DNA from 2 places in the Streptomyces sp. NPDC005492 genome. Region 2 is predicted to be linked to the other one. Evidence: riboswitches for the same ligand, from Rfam matches in the RefSeq annotation. Region 2 holds a riboswitch; the other holds the start of a gene.
What was found. A riboswitch is a leader RNA that binds a small molecule or an ion and turns the genes downstream of it on or off. The one in region 2 is predicted to bind thiamine pyrophosphate.
Positions count from the first base shown of each region.

Region 1: linked by a shared signal. The riboswitch ahead of thiO (glycine oxidase ThiO) and the one ahead of ABZT04_RS15655 (thiamine ABC transporter substrate-binding protein) in region 2 are both predicted to bind thiamine pyrophosphate.

Region 1 is NZ_JBEXDX010000051.1:10,441-17,648, forward strand. Features, by position in the region: gene thiE (thiamine phosphate synthase) at 35-694, opposite strand; gene ABZT04_RS39305 (Rv2175c family DNA-binding protein) at 780-1,151, opposite strand; gene ABZT04_RS39310 (FAD-dependent oxidoreductase) at 1,216-2,418, opposite strand; gene ABZT04_RS39315 (hypothetical protein) at 2,451-2,801, opposite strand; TPP riboswitch at 2,853-2,965, shown strand; gene thiO (glycine oxidase ThiO) at 2,963-4,117, shown strand; gene thiS (sulfur carrier protein ThiS) at 4,114-4,314, shown strand; gene ABZT04_RS39330 (thiazole synthase) at 4,318-5,112, shown strand; gene pknB (Stk1 family PASTA domain-containing Ser/Thr kinase) at 5,217-7,151, shown strand; gene ABZT04_RS39340 (deoxyribonuclease IV) at 7,186-7,208, shown strand, end outside.
Region 2 is NZ_JBEXDX010000009.1:198,801-206,008, reverse strand. Features, by position in the region: gene ABZT04_RS15670 (LAETG motif-containing sortase-dependent surface protein) at 1-560, shown strand, start outside; gene ABZT04_RS15665 (ABC transporter ATP-binding protein) at 616-1,662, opposite strand; gene ABZT04_RS15660 (iron ABC transporter permease) at 1,663-3,264, opposite strand; gene ABZT04_RS15655 (thiamine ABC transporter substrate-binding protein) at 3,312-4,388, opposite strand; TPP riboswitch at 4,385-4,491, opposite strand; gene rlmN (23S rRNA (adenine(2503)-C(2))-methyltransferase RlmN) at 4,523-5,629, opposite strand; gene ABZT04_RS15645 (NUDIX domain-containing protein) at 7,007-7,208, shown strand, end outside.

The DNA.
Region 1 (7,208 bases), on a different contig from region 2:
CCCATCGGACAAAAGCCCGGCTCCTGGACGCCCCTCAGAGCTGCCGCAGCCGCTTCGCGAACTCCGCCGCCGCCGCGCCCGGGTCGTCGGCCTCCATGACGGCCCGTACGACGACGACCCGGCGGGCGCCCGCTTCGAGCACCTCGTCGAGGTTGCCGAGGTCGATGCCGCCGATGGCGAACCAGGGGCGGTCGGTGCCCAGGGCGGCCGTGTACCGGACCAGGTCGAGGCCGGGGGCGTGCCGGCCGGGCTTGGTGGGGGTCGGCCAGCAGGGGCCCGTGCAGAAGTAGTCCACGCCCTCCTGGACGGCGGCCGCGGCGGCCTCGGACTCGGCGTGGGTGGAGCGGCCGATCAGCACGTCCGCGCCGAGGATCGCGCGGGCCGCGGGGACCGGAAGGTCGCCCTGGCCCAGGTGCAGTACGTCGGCGCCGGCGGCGTGGGCGACGTCCGCGCGGTCGTTCACCGCCAGCAACCTGCCGTGCCGGGCGCAGGCGTCGGCGAACACCTGGAGGTGCTCAAGCTCCTCGGCGGCCTCCATGTCCTTGTCGCGCAACTGCACGATGTCGACCCCGCCGACCAGGACCGCGTCCAGGAACTCCGCGAGGTCGCCCTGTCGCCTGCGGGCGTCCGTGCAGAGGTAGAGCCGGGCGTCGGCGAGTTCGGCGCGCACGGCGGCGGCGGTGGTGTCGGGCATGGGTGTGTCCCCCGTTGTCATGGCGTGGTGGTGCCGTGTACGGGCCGCGGGTGGGCGCGGCCCGTACACCGGTCGGGCGTCCGGGTCAGACGGCGAGCGCCTGGGCGCGGCGCTTCACCTCCGTGCCGCGATTCTCGCTGAGTGCCTGCGCGGGGGTGCCGGGCAGGCTGGGGTCGGGGGTGAAGAGCCACTCCAGCATCTCTTCGTCGGAGAAGCCGTCGTCCCGCAGGAGCGTCAGGGTGCCCGTGAGGCCCTTGACGACCTTCTGCTCGGCCCCGTCGATGAAGGCGGCGGGGACGTGCAGCGCGCGGTTCTCACCACGGCGTACGGCGATGACTTGGCCCTCCTTGACCAGCTGCCGCACGCGTGTCACCTCGACATCGAGCATCTCTGCGATGTCGGGCAGCGTGAGCCAGGCGGGGACGAGAGCATCGATCTTTGCGTCAATCTCGGTCACGTGAACAGCGTGCCATCCCGGACTGACAGTCGGAAGTCGGGCCGGTCCGACCCGGGGGGTCCAACTAGGCGATAGCGGCCTTCATCGGCCGAGAAGGGTCGGCCAGCAGCTCGGGGTTCATCGGTGTGCCCGCCTCGATCAGGCGGCGGCCCTGGGCCAGGTCGCGGGGGCGGCCGACCGCCAGGAGGGCCACCAGGCGGTTCTCGCGCAGCCAGCAGACGGTCCAGGCCGGGGTGGACGGATCGCCGCGCCACAGGGTCGTGTCGGCGGACGCGTGGTGGCCGGCGTACTGGACGAAGCGGCCGAACTGCTCGGACCAGAAGTACGGCACCGGGTCGTAGACCGCCGGGACCTCCCCGATGATGTTCGCGGCGACCGTGCGGGGGCCCTGGAGGGCGTTGTCCCAGTGGTGGACCAGAAGGCGCTCGCCGTACCTTCCCGAAGGGAAGGAGGCGCAGTCGCCGACCGCGTACACGTCCGGCACCGAGGTGCGCAGCCGGTCGTCGGCCAGGACCTCGTGGTGGGCGCCCAGTGCGACGCCGGAGCCGGTCAGCCAGGTGGTGGCGGGGCGGGCGCCGATGCCGACCACGACGGCGCCGGCGGGCAGCCGGGAGCCGTCGTCGAGGACCACTTCGCCGGGTTCGACGTGCGCCACGCGCGCGTGCGTCCGCAGCGAGGCTCCGGCATCCGCGTACCAGGCGGCCATCGGCGCGGCCACCTCGGCGGGCAGCGCGCCGGCGAGCGGCCGGTCGGCGGCCTCCACGACGGTCACCGCGCAGCCCGCCTCGCGCGCGGCCGTGGCGAACTCCGCGCCGATCCAGCCCGCGCCGACGACCACGATGTCGTGCTGCCGGGCGAGCACGGGCCGCAGCCGCTCGGCGTCGTCCAGAGTGCGCAGCAGATGCACCCCGGGAATGCCCTCGGCGCCCGGCAGCCGGATCGGCTCGGCACCGGTCGCGAGCACCAGGACGTCGTACGGCACCGGGCCCTCGGCGGTGTCCAGTTCGTGCTCGGCGGGGCGCAGGCCCACCACCTCGCGCCCCAGCCGCACCTCGATGCCGAGCGCCTCGAAGTCGACGTCGAAGGCGGACCCCTCGGCCTTGCCCAGCAGCACGGCCTTGGACAGCGGCGGGCGGTCGTAGGGCTGATGGGGTTCCGCGCCGATCAGCGTGACGGTCCCGGTGAAGCCCTGCTCCCGCAGGGCGACCGCGGTCTGCACCCCGGCCATGCCCGCGCCGACGACGACCACACGTGTCTGCTCGCTCATCCGATCACCATAGACACCTGACAATTCGTCAGTCAGGGGGCGCGTTCAGTGAGCTGTTCCACAACACTCGTCCCGCTGCCCGGCTGCGACTCCCACTCCCAGGTCTCCTCCAGGCGGACGCGGCCGTCGGGCAGCTCGACCACTTGGGACACGCAGTGCCCGGAGGAGGTCGTCCCGTCCCGCTTCAACTGCACGTACCGGAAGTCGAGCCGGTCCCCCGCGCGCGTGCCGACGAGATGTCCGCGGACGACGTCGCCGCCCGCGTACTCGGCCCAGATCTCGCCGTCCTTCTCGTGGTAGGCGAACCGGGTGCGCGTCCCGACCTGACCCGGTGCCTGGTCCACGACGGGGGCGAGGACGAGACCGTCGAGCGAGCGGGCCATGAGCGGAGGCTCCCTTACTGAGGGATACGGCACGGGCTAGGGTGGCCAACGTAAAGCACTCGCGGGAGTCCGGACGTACCGGGCTGAGAGGGAGGCTGGCCGGCCTCCGACCGTACGAACCTGATCCGGGTCATGCCGGCGAAGGGAGGGGCTGGACGCCCATGCCTACACGTACGTCAGACGTCCTCGTCGTCGGGGGCGGAATCATCGGGCTGGTCACGGCCTGGCGGGCGGCGCAGCGCGGGTTCGCCACCGCTGTGGTGGACCCCGAGCCGGGCGGCGGGGCCGCTCAGGTGGCCGCCGGGATGCTGGCCGCCGTCACGGAGCTGCACTACGGCGAGCAGACCCTGCTCGCCCTCAACCTGGCCTCGGCGCACCGCTACCCGGACTTCGCGGCCGAGCTGACCGACCTCACCGGGCTGGATCTCGGCTATCGCCGCTGCGGCACGCTCGCCGTCGCCCTGGACGCCGACGACCGCGCCCATCTGCGGGAACTGCACGCCCTGCAACGGCAGTCGGGGCTGGACTCGGAGTGGCTGTCCGGGCGTGAGTGTCGGCGCCTGGAGCCGATGCTCGCGCCGGGCGTACGCGGGGGGCTCCGGGTCGACGGCGACCACCAGGTCGATCCCCGGCGGCTGGCGCACGCGCTGGTGGCCGCCTGCGAGCGGGCCGGCGTCGTCTTCCACCGGACCTGGGCCGAGCGCCTCACGGTCGTACGGGAGCGGGCCGCCGGAATCGTCACGCGGGACGGAGAAGCGCTCGGCGCGGATCAGGTGGTGCTCGCGGCCGGCAGTCTCAGCGGGCGGCTGGAGGGGGTTCCCGACGACGTCCTGCCGCCCGTACGGCCCGTGAAGGGGCAGGTGCTGCGGCTGACCGTGCCGGAGCGGTACGCGCCGTTCCTGAACCGCACCGTGCGCGCCGTGGTGCGCGGCAGCCAGGTCTATCTGGTGCCGCGCGAGAACGGCGAGCTGGTCGTCGGCGCGACCAGCGAGGAGCTGGGCTGGGACACCACGGTGACCGCCGGCGGTGTCTACGAACTGCTGCGTGACGCCCATGAGTTGATCCCGGGCATCACCGAACTCCCGCTCACCGAGACCCGGGCCGGGCTGCGCCCCGGCTCGCCCGACAACGCGCCGCTGCTCGGCCCGACCGGACTGCCGGGGCTGCTGCTGGCCACCGGGCACTACCGCAACGGCGTGCTGCTCACCCCGGTCACCGGCGACGCCCTCGCACACGCGCTGGCCACCGGTGAACTGCCGGACGAGGCGCGTCCGTTCACCCCGAAGCGGTTCGCCCTCACGGAGTCGCGCGTATGAACGTCTCCGTCAACGGGGAGCCCCGGGAGATCGCTCCCGGCACGGCTCTCGACACCCTCGTGCGGTCCCTGGCCCCGTCGCCCTCCGGTGTGGCCGCCGCCCTCAACGAAACCGTCGTCCCGCGCGCGCAGTGGCCGTCGACGCCCCTCTCCGAGGGAGACCGCGTCGAGGTCCTCACCGCCGTCCAAGGAGGCTGACCCATGGCCGACGACCCCTTCGTCCTCGGTGGCACGAACTTCACGTCCCGTCTGATCATGGGCACCGGAGGCGCGCCGAGCCTCGATGTCCTGGAGCGCGCGCTGGTGGCCTCCGGAACGGAGCTGACGACGGTCGCGATGCGGCGCGTAAACGCTTCCGTGCACGGCTCGGTGCTGTCCGTCCTGGACCGGCTGGGCATCCGGGTGCTGCCCAACACGGCGGGCTGCTTCACGGCAGGCGAGGCCGTGCTGACGGCCAGGCTGGCGCGGGAGGCGCTCGGGACGGCCCTGATCAAGCTCGAGGTGATCGCGGACGAGCGGACCCTGCTGCCCGACCCGATCGAGCTGCTCGATGCCGCCGAGACCCTGGTCGACGACGGGTTCACGGTGCTGCCGTACACGAACGACGATCCCGTGCTGGCGCGGAAGCTGGAGGACGTCGGGTGCGCGGCGATCATGCCGCTGGGCTCGCCGATCGGCTCCGGGCTCGGTATCCGCAACCCGCACAACTTCCAGCTCATCACCGAGCACGCGCGTGTGCCGGTGATCCTGGACGCGGGGGCCGGTACGGCGTCCGACGCCGCGTTCGCGATGGAGCTGGGATGCGCGGGTGTGATGCTCGCCTCGGCGGTGACGCGGGCGCGGGAGCCGGTGCTGATGGCCTCCGGCATGCGGAGCGCGGTGGAGGCGGGACGGCTGGCGTTCCGGGCGGGACGTATCCCGCGCAGGCACTTCGCCGAGGCCTCGTCCCCCGCGGAGGGCCTGGCCCGGCTGGACCCGGAGCGGCCGGCCTTCTGAACACCCGTTCCACAGCGTGGGATCCGTCACAGCTCGGCTGCAGTACCGCCCCGATCCTGGCCGAAAAGGCGGCGCTGTCAGCCTCGGCTCGTACACTCACCTGCGTGGATACGACCCTTCATGACCCTCTCGTCGGGCAGCTGCTCGACGGCCGCTATCGCGTCGACGCGCGGATCGCCGTCGGCGGGATGGCCACGGTCTACCGGGCCGTGGACACCCGCCTGGACCGGGTCCTCGCGCTCAAGGTGATGCACCCGGGGCTGGCGGCCGACGCCTCCTTCGTCGACCGGTTCATCCGCGAGGCCAAGTCGGTGGCGCGGCTGGCGCACCCGAACGTGGTGCAGGTCTTCGACCAGGGCGCCCAGGGGTCGTACGTCTATCTGGCGATGGAGTACGTCGCCGGCTGCACCCTGCGGGACGTGCTGCGCGAGCGCGGGGCGCTCCAGCCGCGGGCCGCCCTCGACATCCTGGAGCCGGTGCTGGCCGCGCTGGGTGCCGCGCACCGGGCCGGGTTCGTGCACCGGGACATGAAGCCGGAGAACGTGCTCATAGGGGACGACGGCCGGGTCAAGGTCGCCGACTTCGGGCTGGTCAGGTCCGTGGACACGGTCACCAGCACCACCGGGTCCGTCCTCGGCACGGTGTCGTATCTCGCGCCGGAGCAGATCGAGGGGACCACCGCCGATCCCCGGGTCGACGTGTACGCGTGCGGTGTCGTGCTGTACGAGATGCTGACCGGGCAGAAGCCGCACGACGGGGACTCCGCCGCGATCGTGCTCTACAAGCATCTGCACGAGGACGTCCCGCCGCCCTCGGCCCTCGTCCCGGGGCTGGCGTTCGAGCTGGACGAGCTGGTCGCCACGGCCACCGCGCGCACCCCGGACATCCGGCCCTACGACGCGGTCGCGCTGTTCGGCCTGGTGCGCGACGCGCGCTCGGGGCTGAGCACCGAGCAGTTGGACGCGGTGCCGCCGCAGGCGCTGACCGCGGAGTATCCCCACTCGGAGAACCGTACGAGCGTGATCCCGCGCTCGCTGACCGTGCCCCGCCCGCTGCCCGTCAACGAGGACGACGAGCACGGTGACCCGCTCAACCGGACCAGCCGGTTCGAGAGCGGCCCCCCGCTGCCGCCCCGGCGGCGCGACGCGCGGCGGCCCCGGCGCGGACTGTTCGCGGTTCTCGCCGCCGTGCTGCTGATCCTCGGGGTCGGGGCGGGCGTCTGGTACATCAACTCCGGACAGTTCACCAAGGTCCCGCCGCTGCTGGCGAAGACGCAGGCGCAGGCGAGGGAGCGGCTGGACGAGGCCGGTCTCGACGTCAAGGCGGTCAAGCACGCCTACAGCGACACGGTGAAGCGTGGCACGGTGATCAGCTCCGATCCGGAGTCGGGCGCCCGCATCCGGGACAACGACTCGGTGACCCTGACCATCTCGGACGGCCCGGAGACCGTGAAGGTGCCGGACCTGACGGGCTACCGCCTGGACAAGGCGCAGGCCCTGCTGAAGCGGGACGGGCTGGCGGCCGGCATGGTCACCAGGGAGTTCAGCGACGACGTCCCCAAGGGCTTTGTGATCGGCACGGCTCCGGACGCGGGCACGAAGCGTCACGCGGGCTCCGCGATCGCCCTGACCGTCAGCAAGGGCAGCGCGGTGGACGTGCCCGACGTCACCGGTGAGGACCTGGACGAAGCGAAGGCGGACCTCCAGGACGCCGGTCTCGCGGTGAAGGTGTCGGCCACCGAGGTCACCTCGGAGTACGACGCGGGCCAGGTCGCGAAGCAGACCCCGGCCGGCGACAGCCAGGCCGCCGACGGCGACACCGTCACCCTGACCGTGTCCAAGGGCCCGGAGATGGTCGAGGTCCCGAGCGTGGTCGGCGCGAGCGTCGACGCAGCGACGAAGCTCCTTGAGGAGTCAGGCTTCAAGGTCAAGGAGGACCGCGGTCTGCTCGGCCTGTTCGGCGACACCGTCAAGAGCCAGTCCGTGGACGCGGGCGAGCAGGCTCCCAAGGGGTCGACGATCACGATCGAGATCCGGTGACGGGGGTGTCCCGCGCGCGTGACACCCTGGACGGGTGAGCAGCCAGTTCCCCTCCCG
Region 2 (7,208 bases):
GTGACGGCACCAACGGTGTCATCACAGTGACCGACAAGGACGCCTCCGCCACCGAGGCGACCGTCACGGTGTTCCTGGAGAACAACGGCGCCGACGCCAAGCAGATCGGCGAGGCCCAGACGGTCAAGGGCTCCAAAGAGGGCGTCACCATCTCCTTCGCCGAGGACTGGCAGCCGAACGCCACGTACCGCGTGCACGTCACGGCCACCAACGGCCTCAACAAGAACATCTCGCCGAACCTGACCACCCCGTCCAAGGCCTGCCAGACGGAGTCGCCCAGCCCCACCCCGACGGAGGCCTCTCCGACGCCGTCGCAGACCCCCTCCACTCCGGCCGAGTCCGACACCCCGACCCCGTCGGCCACGGAGAGCAGCAGCACCGCCCCCGCGACGACGACGGACAACGCGCCGTCTCCCGCGGCCGGTGACTCGAACCTCGCCGAGACCGGTGCCAACTCCAACACCGGCATGATCGCCGGTATCGCGGGCGCGTTCGTCGTCGTGGGCGGCGGAGCCGTCTACTTCGGCATGCGTCGCCGTGGTGCGACCAACGGCCGCTGATCCACCTGTTGTTGTGGCCCGCCCGGTTCGTGGGGGCGGGCCACACGCATGTCTTCTAGCCGCCGAGTACGACGATCTCGGCCGCGTCGAACTCCACCCCGACCGTGCTCCCGACCTCCGGCGCCTCCCGCAGCGCGCAGGCGGCCTCCAGGCGCGGCGCGTCCTCCGGCTGGAGTTGTACGGCGACATGGGTGCCCCGGAAGGTGCGGGCGGCGACCGTACAGCGCAGGCCCTCGTCGGCGGGGACCAGGCGGACCCCGGCGGGGCGTACGAGGAGCGTGTGCGGGCCCTGGGGGGCGTCCTCGGGGACCGGCACCTTGCCCCAGGGGGTGTCGGCGGCCTCTCCGGCCACGGTCGCCGGGACCACGTTGTCGAAGCCGAGGAAGCGGGCCACGAACTCGTCGGCCGGGTGCTGCCAGACCGCAAGTGGCGTACCGGACTGGGCGATCCGCCCGTCCCGCATCACCACGACCCGGTCGGCCAGCGCGAACGCCTCGCCCTGGTCGTGCGTGACCGCGAGCACGGTCGTGCCCAACACCCCGAACAGCTCACGGAGTTCGACGACCAGCCGCTCCCGCAGTGAGCGGTCGAGCTGGCCGAGCGGTTCGTCGAGCATGAGGAGCCGCGGCCGGGGTGCCAGCGCCCGGGCGAGCGCCACCCGCTGCTGCTCACCGCCGGACAGCCCCGCGACGGCCCGGCGGGCGGCCCCCGGTAGTCCGACCAGGTCGAGCAACTCGCCCACCTGAGCGTCCTGTTGTGCCTTCGACGCCCCGTGCATACGCAGCCCGAAGGAGACGTTGCCGGCCACGTCCCGCTGCGGGAAGAGCTGATGGTCCTGGAACATCAGGCCCACCCCCCGCTTGTGCGCGGGCACCCCGGCCTGGTCGCGTCCGTCGAGCAACACCCGCCCGGAGTCCAGGGGTTGCAGTCCGGCCACCGCCCGCAGCAGCGTCGACTTGCCGCTGCCGCTGGGTCCGAGGACGCACACGATCTCGTGCTCGGCGACCCCGAGATCGACGGCGTCCAGCACAGGCCGGCCACCGAACCGTACGGTCGCGCCCTCAAGGCTCAGCAGCAGCTCCGTCGTCATGCTCGGTGGCATCTAGAACTCCCCCGTCCGGTCGGTGCGCAGCCGCTCAAGGACCAGCAGGGCCACCGCGCACACCAGCATCAGAATCGTCGAAAGGGCCATCGCCTGGCCGTAGTTGAGATCACCGGGCCGCGACAGCAGCCGGGCCACCGCGACCGGCAGGGTCGGGTTGTCGGGCCGGGCGATGAACACGGTCGCCCCGAACTCGCCGAGCGACACCGCGAACGCGAACCCGGCCGCGATCAGCAACGCCCGCCGCACCAGCGGCAGATCGACCTCGCGCCACACCCGCCACGGCGACGCCCCGAGCACGGCCGCCGCCTCCCGCAGCCGCCCGTCCACCGCCCGCAGCACGGGCAGCATGGTCCGTACGACGAAGGGGACGCCGACCAGCGCCTGCGCGAGCGGCACCAGGATCCATGAACTCCGCAGATCCACCGGGGGTTTGTCGAGCGAGATCAGGAACCCGAAGCCGACCGTCACCGCCGACACCCCGAGCGGCAGCATCAGCAGCGCGTCGAAGCCCCGCACCAGCCGCCCGGCATCGCGCCGGGTCAGCGCCGCGGCGGCGAGAGAGCCGATCACCACGGCGATGGCGGTGGCGGCGACGGCGTACTCCAGCGAGTTGCCGATCGCGGCGATCGGCGCGACCAGGAAGGTGCCGCCGTCGTCGTGGGTCAGCGCCCGGTAGTAACCGAAGTCCGGTGTGTCCAGGGACCGTTGCACCAGCACGGCGAGCGGAAGCACGAGCAGCACGAGGACGGAGACGAGGACCCCGGCGAGCAGCGCCCACTGGCCGGCTCCGCGCGGGCGCCGTGCGGTCACCGACGGGTCAACCAGCCGTAGGGCCGTCTCCCGTCGCCGTACCGTCCAGGCGTGGACGGCGAGGATCGCGCCCACCGCGACGAACTGGACGATCGTCAGCACGGCCGCCGTGGAGAGGTCGAAGACCTCCGAGGTCTGGCGGTAGATCTCCACTTCGAGGGTCGAGAAGGTCGGGCCGCCGAGAATCTGGACCACACCGAAGGAGGTGAAGGTGAAGAGGAAGACCATCAGCGCGGCGGCGGCCACGGCGGGCGCGAGCGCGGGCAGCGTCACCTGCCGCCAGGCCCGGAGCCGGGAGGCGCCGAGCATCCGCGCGGCCTCCTCCTGACGCGGGTCGAGCTGGGCCCAGAGGCCGCCCACCGTCCGTACGACGACCGCGTAGTTGAAGAAGACGTGCGCGAGCAGGATGGCCCACACGGTGGTGTCGAGGCGTACGCCCCACAGGTCGTCGAGGAGTCCGCCCCGGCCGACGAGGGCGAGGAACGCCGTACCGACGACGACCGTAGGGAGCACGAAGGGGACCGTCACGACGGCCCGCAGCACATGCCGGCCCGGGAAGTCGAAGCGCGCGAAGACATACGCTCCGGGGAGCGCGATCAGCAGCGTGAGCGCGGTGGAGGCGAGCGCCTGCCAGGTGGTGAACCACAGCACGTGCCGGATGTCCGACTGCGCGAGCACGTCCCCGATGCGGCCCAACTGCCAGGCGCCGTCCACCTTGAGGCCGCGCGCGACGATCGAGGCGACGGGGTAGGCGAAGAACACCGCGAAGAACGCGACGGGCACGGCCATGAGTCCGAGCCGCGTCGCGTTCCCTGTGCGGGTCTTCCGCCGCTGGGCTACTTCAGTACGAGCGAGGTCCACGACTTGACCCACTGGTCCCGGTCGGCGGCGATCTTCGCGGGCGCCATCGTCTCGGGGTCCGGGGCCTGGCGGCCGTACTTCACGAACTCCTGCGGCACCGTGGCGCCTTCGATCACCGGGTAGACGAACATGTTGAGCGGCATGTCCTCCTGGAACTCCTTGGTGAGCAGGAAGTCGATGAAGGCCTTGCCGCCCTTGGTGTTCTTCGCGTTGCTGAGCAGTCCCGCGTACTCGGTCTGCCGGAAGCAGGTGCCGTACGACACCCCGGTGGGCGCGGTGGTCGGCTTCGGGTCGCCGTAGATGACCTCGGCGGGCGGCGAGGAGGCGTACGAGACGACGAGGGGCCGGTCGCCGCCCGCCTTCTTGCCACCGGCCGAACCGGAGAACTCCTGGTCGTAGGCCTGCTCCCAGCCGTCGACGACCTTCACGCCGTTGGCCTTGAGCTTCTTCCAGTACGCCTGCCAGCCGTCGTCGCCGTACTGCGCGGCGCTGCCCAGCAGGAAGCCGAGGCCGGGTGAGGAGGTGGCCGCGTTCTCCGTGACGAGGAGGTTCTTGTACTCCGGCTTGACCAGGTCGGCGAAGGAGGCCGGCGGGGTCAGCTTGTGCTTGCTGAAGTACGCCTTGTCGTAGTTGACGCAGATGTCGCCGGTGTCGATGGGCGTGACCCGGTGCTTGCTCTGGTCGACGCGGTACGCGGACTTGACGAGATCCGCGCCCTTCGCGTCGTAGGACTGGAAGAGGCCGTTGTCGAGGGCGCGGGAGAGCAGGGTGTTGTCGACGCCGAAGAAGACGTCGCCCTGGGGGTTGTCCTTGGTCAGGATCGCCTTGTTGACGGCCTGGCCCGCGTCGCCGTCCTTGAGGACCTTGACCGTGTAGCCGGACTGCTTCTCGAAGTCCTTGAGGACGCTCTTCGAGACGGCCCACGAGTCGTGGCTGACGAGGGTGACGGTCTTGGAGTCGGAGCCACTGCTCCCGTCCGACCCCGAGCCGCACGCGGACAGCGTGACCAGGCCGAGGCCGACGAGGACAGCACAGTACTTCTTGGTGTTCACGGTGATGACCGAACTTCCTACCCAGAATGACCTGGGCGAGGTTCAGAGGGTCTGCGGCCCGATTGCCGCACTCTCAGCGCTGCGCGCTCCCCTGTCGGATATGAAGGTGTACGTACAGGTGGTGCAGGTGAAGGTTACCTCTCGGTGGCGGCGAGCTGACCGCAGGCTCCGTCGATCTCCTGGCCGCGGGTGTCCCGGACGGTGACCGGCACGCCGTGGGCGGCGATGGCCTCGACGAACGCCTTCTCGTCCTCGGGGCGGGAGGCCGTCCACTTGGAGCCCGGCGTCGGGTTCAGCGGGATCAGGTTGACGTGCACCGGCTTGCCCTTGAGGAGTCGGCCGAGCCGGTCACCGCGCCAGGCCTGGTCGTTGATGTCGCGGATCAGCGCGTACTCGATGGACAGCCGGCGTCCGGACTTCGCCGCGTACTCCCAGCCGGCGTCGAGGACCTCGCGCACCTTCCACCGCGTGTTCACGGGGACCAGGGTGTCGCGCAGCTCGTCGTCGGGCGCGTGCAGCGAGATCGCGAGGCGGCACTTGAAGCCCTCGTCGCTGAAGCGGTGGATCGCCGGGACCAGTCCGACGGTCGAGACGGTGATCCCGCGCTGCGAGAGCCCGAGGCCGTCCGGCTCGGGGTCGGTGAGGGCACGGATGGACTGGACGACCCGCTTGTAGTTGGCGAGGGGCTCGCCCATGCCCATGAAGACGATGTTGGACAGCCGCGCGGGACCGCCGGGGATCTCGCCGTCGCGCAGCGCCCGCATGCCGTCCACAATCTGGTGCACGATCTCACCGGTGGAGAGGTTCCGGTCGAGGCCGGCCTGACCCGTCGCGCAGAACGGGCAGTTCATCCCGCACCCCGCCTGCGAGCTGATGCACATGGTCACCCGGTCCGGGTACCGCATCAGCACCGACTCGACGAGCGTCCCGTCGAACAGCCGCCACAGCGTCTTGCGGGTGGTGTCCTGGTCGGTCGACAGATGCCGTACGACGCTCATCAGCTCCGGAAGCAGCGCCTCCTGGAGCTTGGCGCGCGAACCGGCGGGGATGTCGGTCCACTGCTCCGGGTCGTGCGCGAACCGCGCGAAGTAGTGCTGCGAGAGCTGCTTGGCGCGAAACGGCTTCTCCCCGATCGCGGCGACGACTTCCTTGCGCTCGGCAGGCGTGAGATCGGCAAGGTGCCGCGGGGGCTTCTTGGCTCCGCGGGGGGCGACGAATGTGAGTTCTCCGGGCTTAGGCATGGCTGTACCAGTGTCGCAGATCGAATCGTGTGACCTGCGGCCGAAGAGGCGCACGGTGGTCGTTGGCTGTGGGCATCTGTCGTCGTCGGTCACCCTCGGACGGCCCGCAGACGGCCCGGATCAGGTCTCTAGCGGTAGAGGTCAGACCCTCTACCGCTAGAGGTCTCGCTAGCGGCTTACACCCTGTCTGACCAGGGCGCTAGACGATAGAGGCCACACCCATGGAACCTGTAGAAAGCCCCGTACGGCATGGTGTACGACGGCCGCATTGCGAGCCCTAGCAGCGCGGCCCGGCGGGTGCCGTAGCCGCACTAACGTGAGTCGTTAGGCCCGCTAACGTTAGCGGCTCCGATAGCGGTCACTCCTTACATCCGAGCCGCTATCGATAGCGGCAAGGGTCGCTAACGATAGCGACCCTGATAGCGACCAAAACCGCAGGTGACCAGCGTGTTAGCGGTTAGCGACCTGTGCGGGCTGACCCCCAATCGGGCCGTTAGGCACCTCCGAGAGGGGTGCCGCCGAACCGCTATCGGATCGCGCCCGGCCGTCTGTCCGCCGCGATGAAGAGGGAGCGGCCTACGGCCGCACGCCCTTGGGCTCGCTCCGCTCGCGCGCCGCCCGCCGACGAGCCCAGCGAGCGACTGCCCCTTGGAAGGCTCCTGAGGACGGTCTCCAGTCGGGGCAAGAGGAGCACGGCCGCCGTAGCGCGGCAAGGCAGTCCGTAGCGCCACCAAGGGGCGGGTGGCATCCGTGGATGGGCGCCGTCGTGCTCCTCTTGCCCCGACTGGCTCACCAGGGCTCTTCAGGGGGCAGGCCGCGATTCCCCCTCCTGAAGAGCCGTCCTTCACTCTCTTACTAGAGAGTTGGGGAGAGATAGCGTCCGCAGCGTCCGCCGGATATCGCTTACCCACTCCGACCTGGACTGTTTCTGCGGACGCTAAACAAATCGTTTAGCGTCCGCTAGTGTCCGCAGCGTCCGGACGCGCTCCGCTACTAAGAGCCGGTTTCCGCAGGTCAGAGCCGCTCTTAGCAGAGGCGGGTTGCGGACGCTGCGGACACTAGACACAGGCCGGGAGAGCAGAAGAGACCACCCCCGCGCGGGCGGAGGTGGTCTCTTCAACCCGGGCTGATCACGTGGACGGCGGCTGAAACACCACGTGTTGCAGCCGCTTGTCCGGCGGACTGGCCAGACGGGCGCGATGGCGCCCAACCTCGGCGGCAGTCGTCGCGCGCGAGCGGAGCGAGCTGCCAAAGGTCGCGCGGCCGTAGGCCGCACCTTCTATCCCCCGGGGACTCCTCAGGCGTCACCTGCCGGGGAAGGTGCCGACTGGCTACGCTGGTGTGCACCAGTCAACGAGTGGGGAGCGTGCTGCGCGAATGGCAGAGACCAAGACGGCTCGGGTAGAGCGCACGATCCGTGAGTGGGTCGGAGGGGGGAAGCTCTCGCCCGGTGACAAGGTGCCGTCCGAGCGCACGCTGTCGACGGAACTCGACATCGGCCGCACCGCCTTGCGGCAGGTGCTCGCCCGACTCGTTGCTGAAGGCGTGTTGGAGGTTCACGATCGGAGTTCGTACCGAG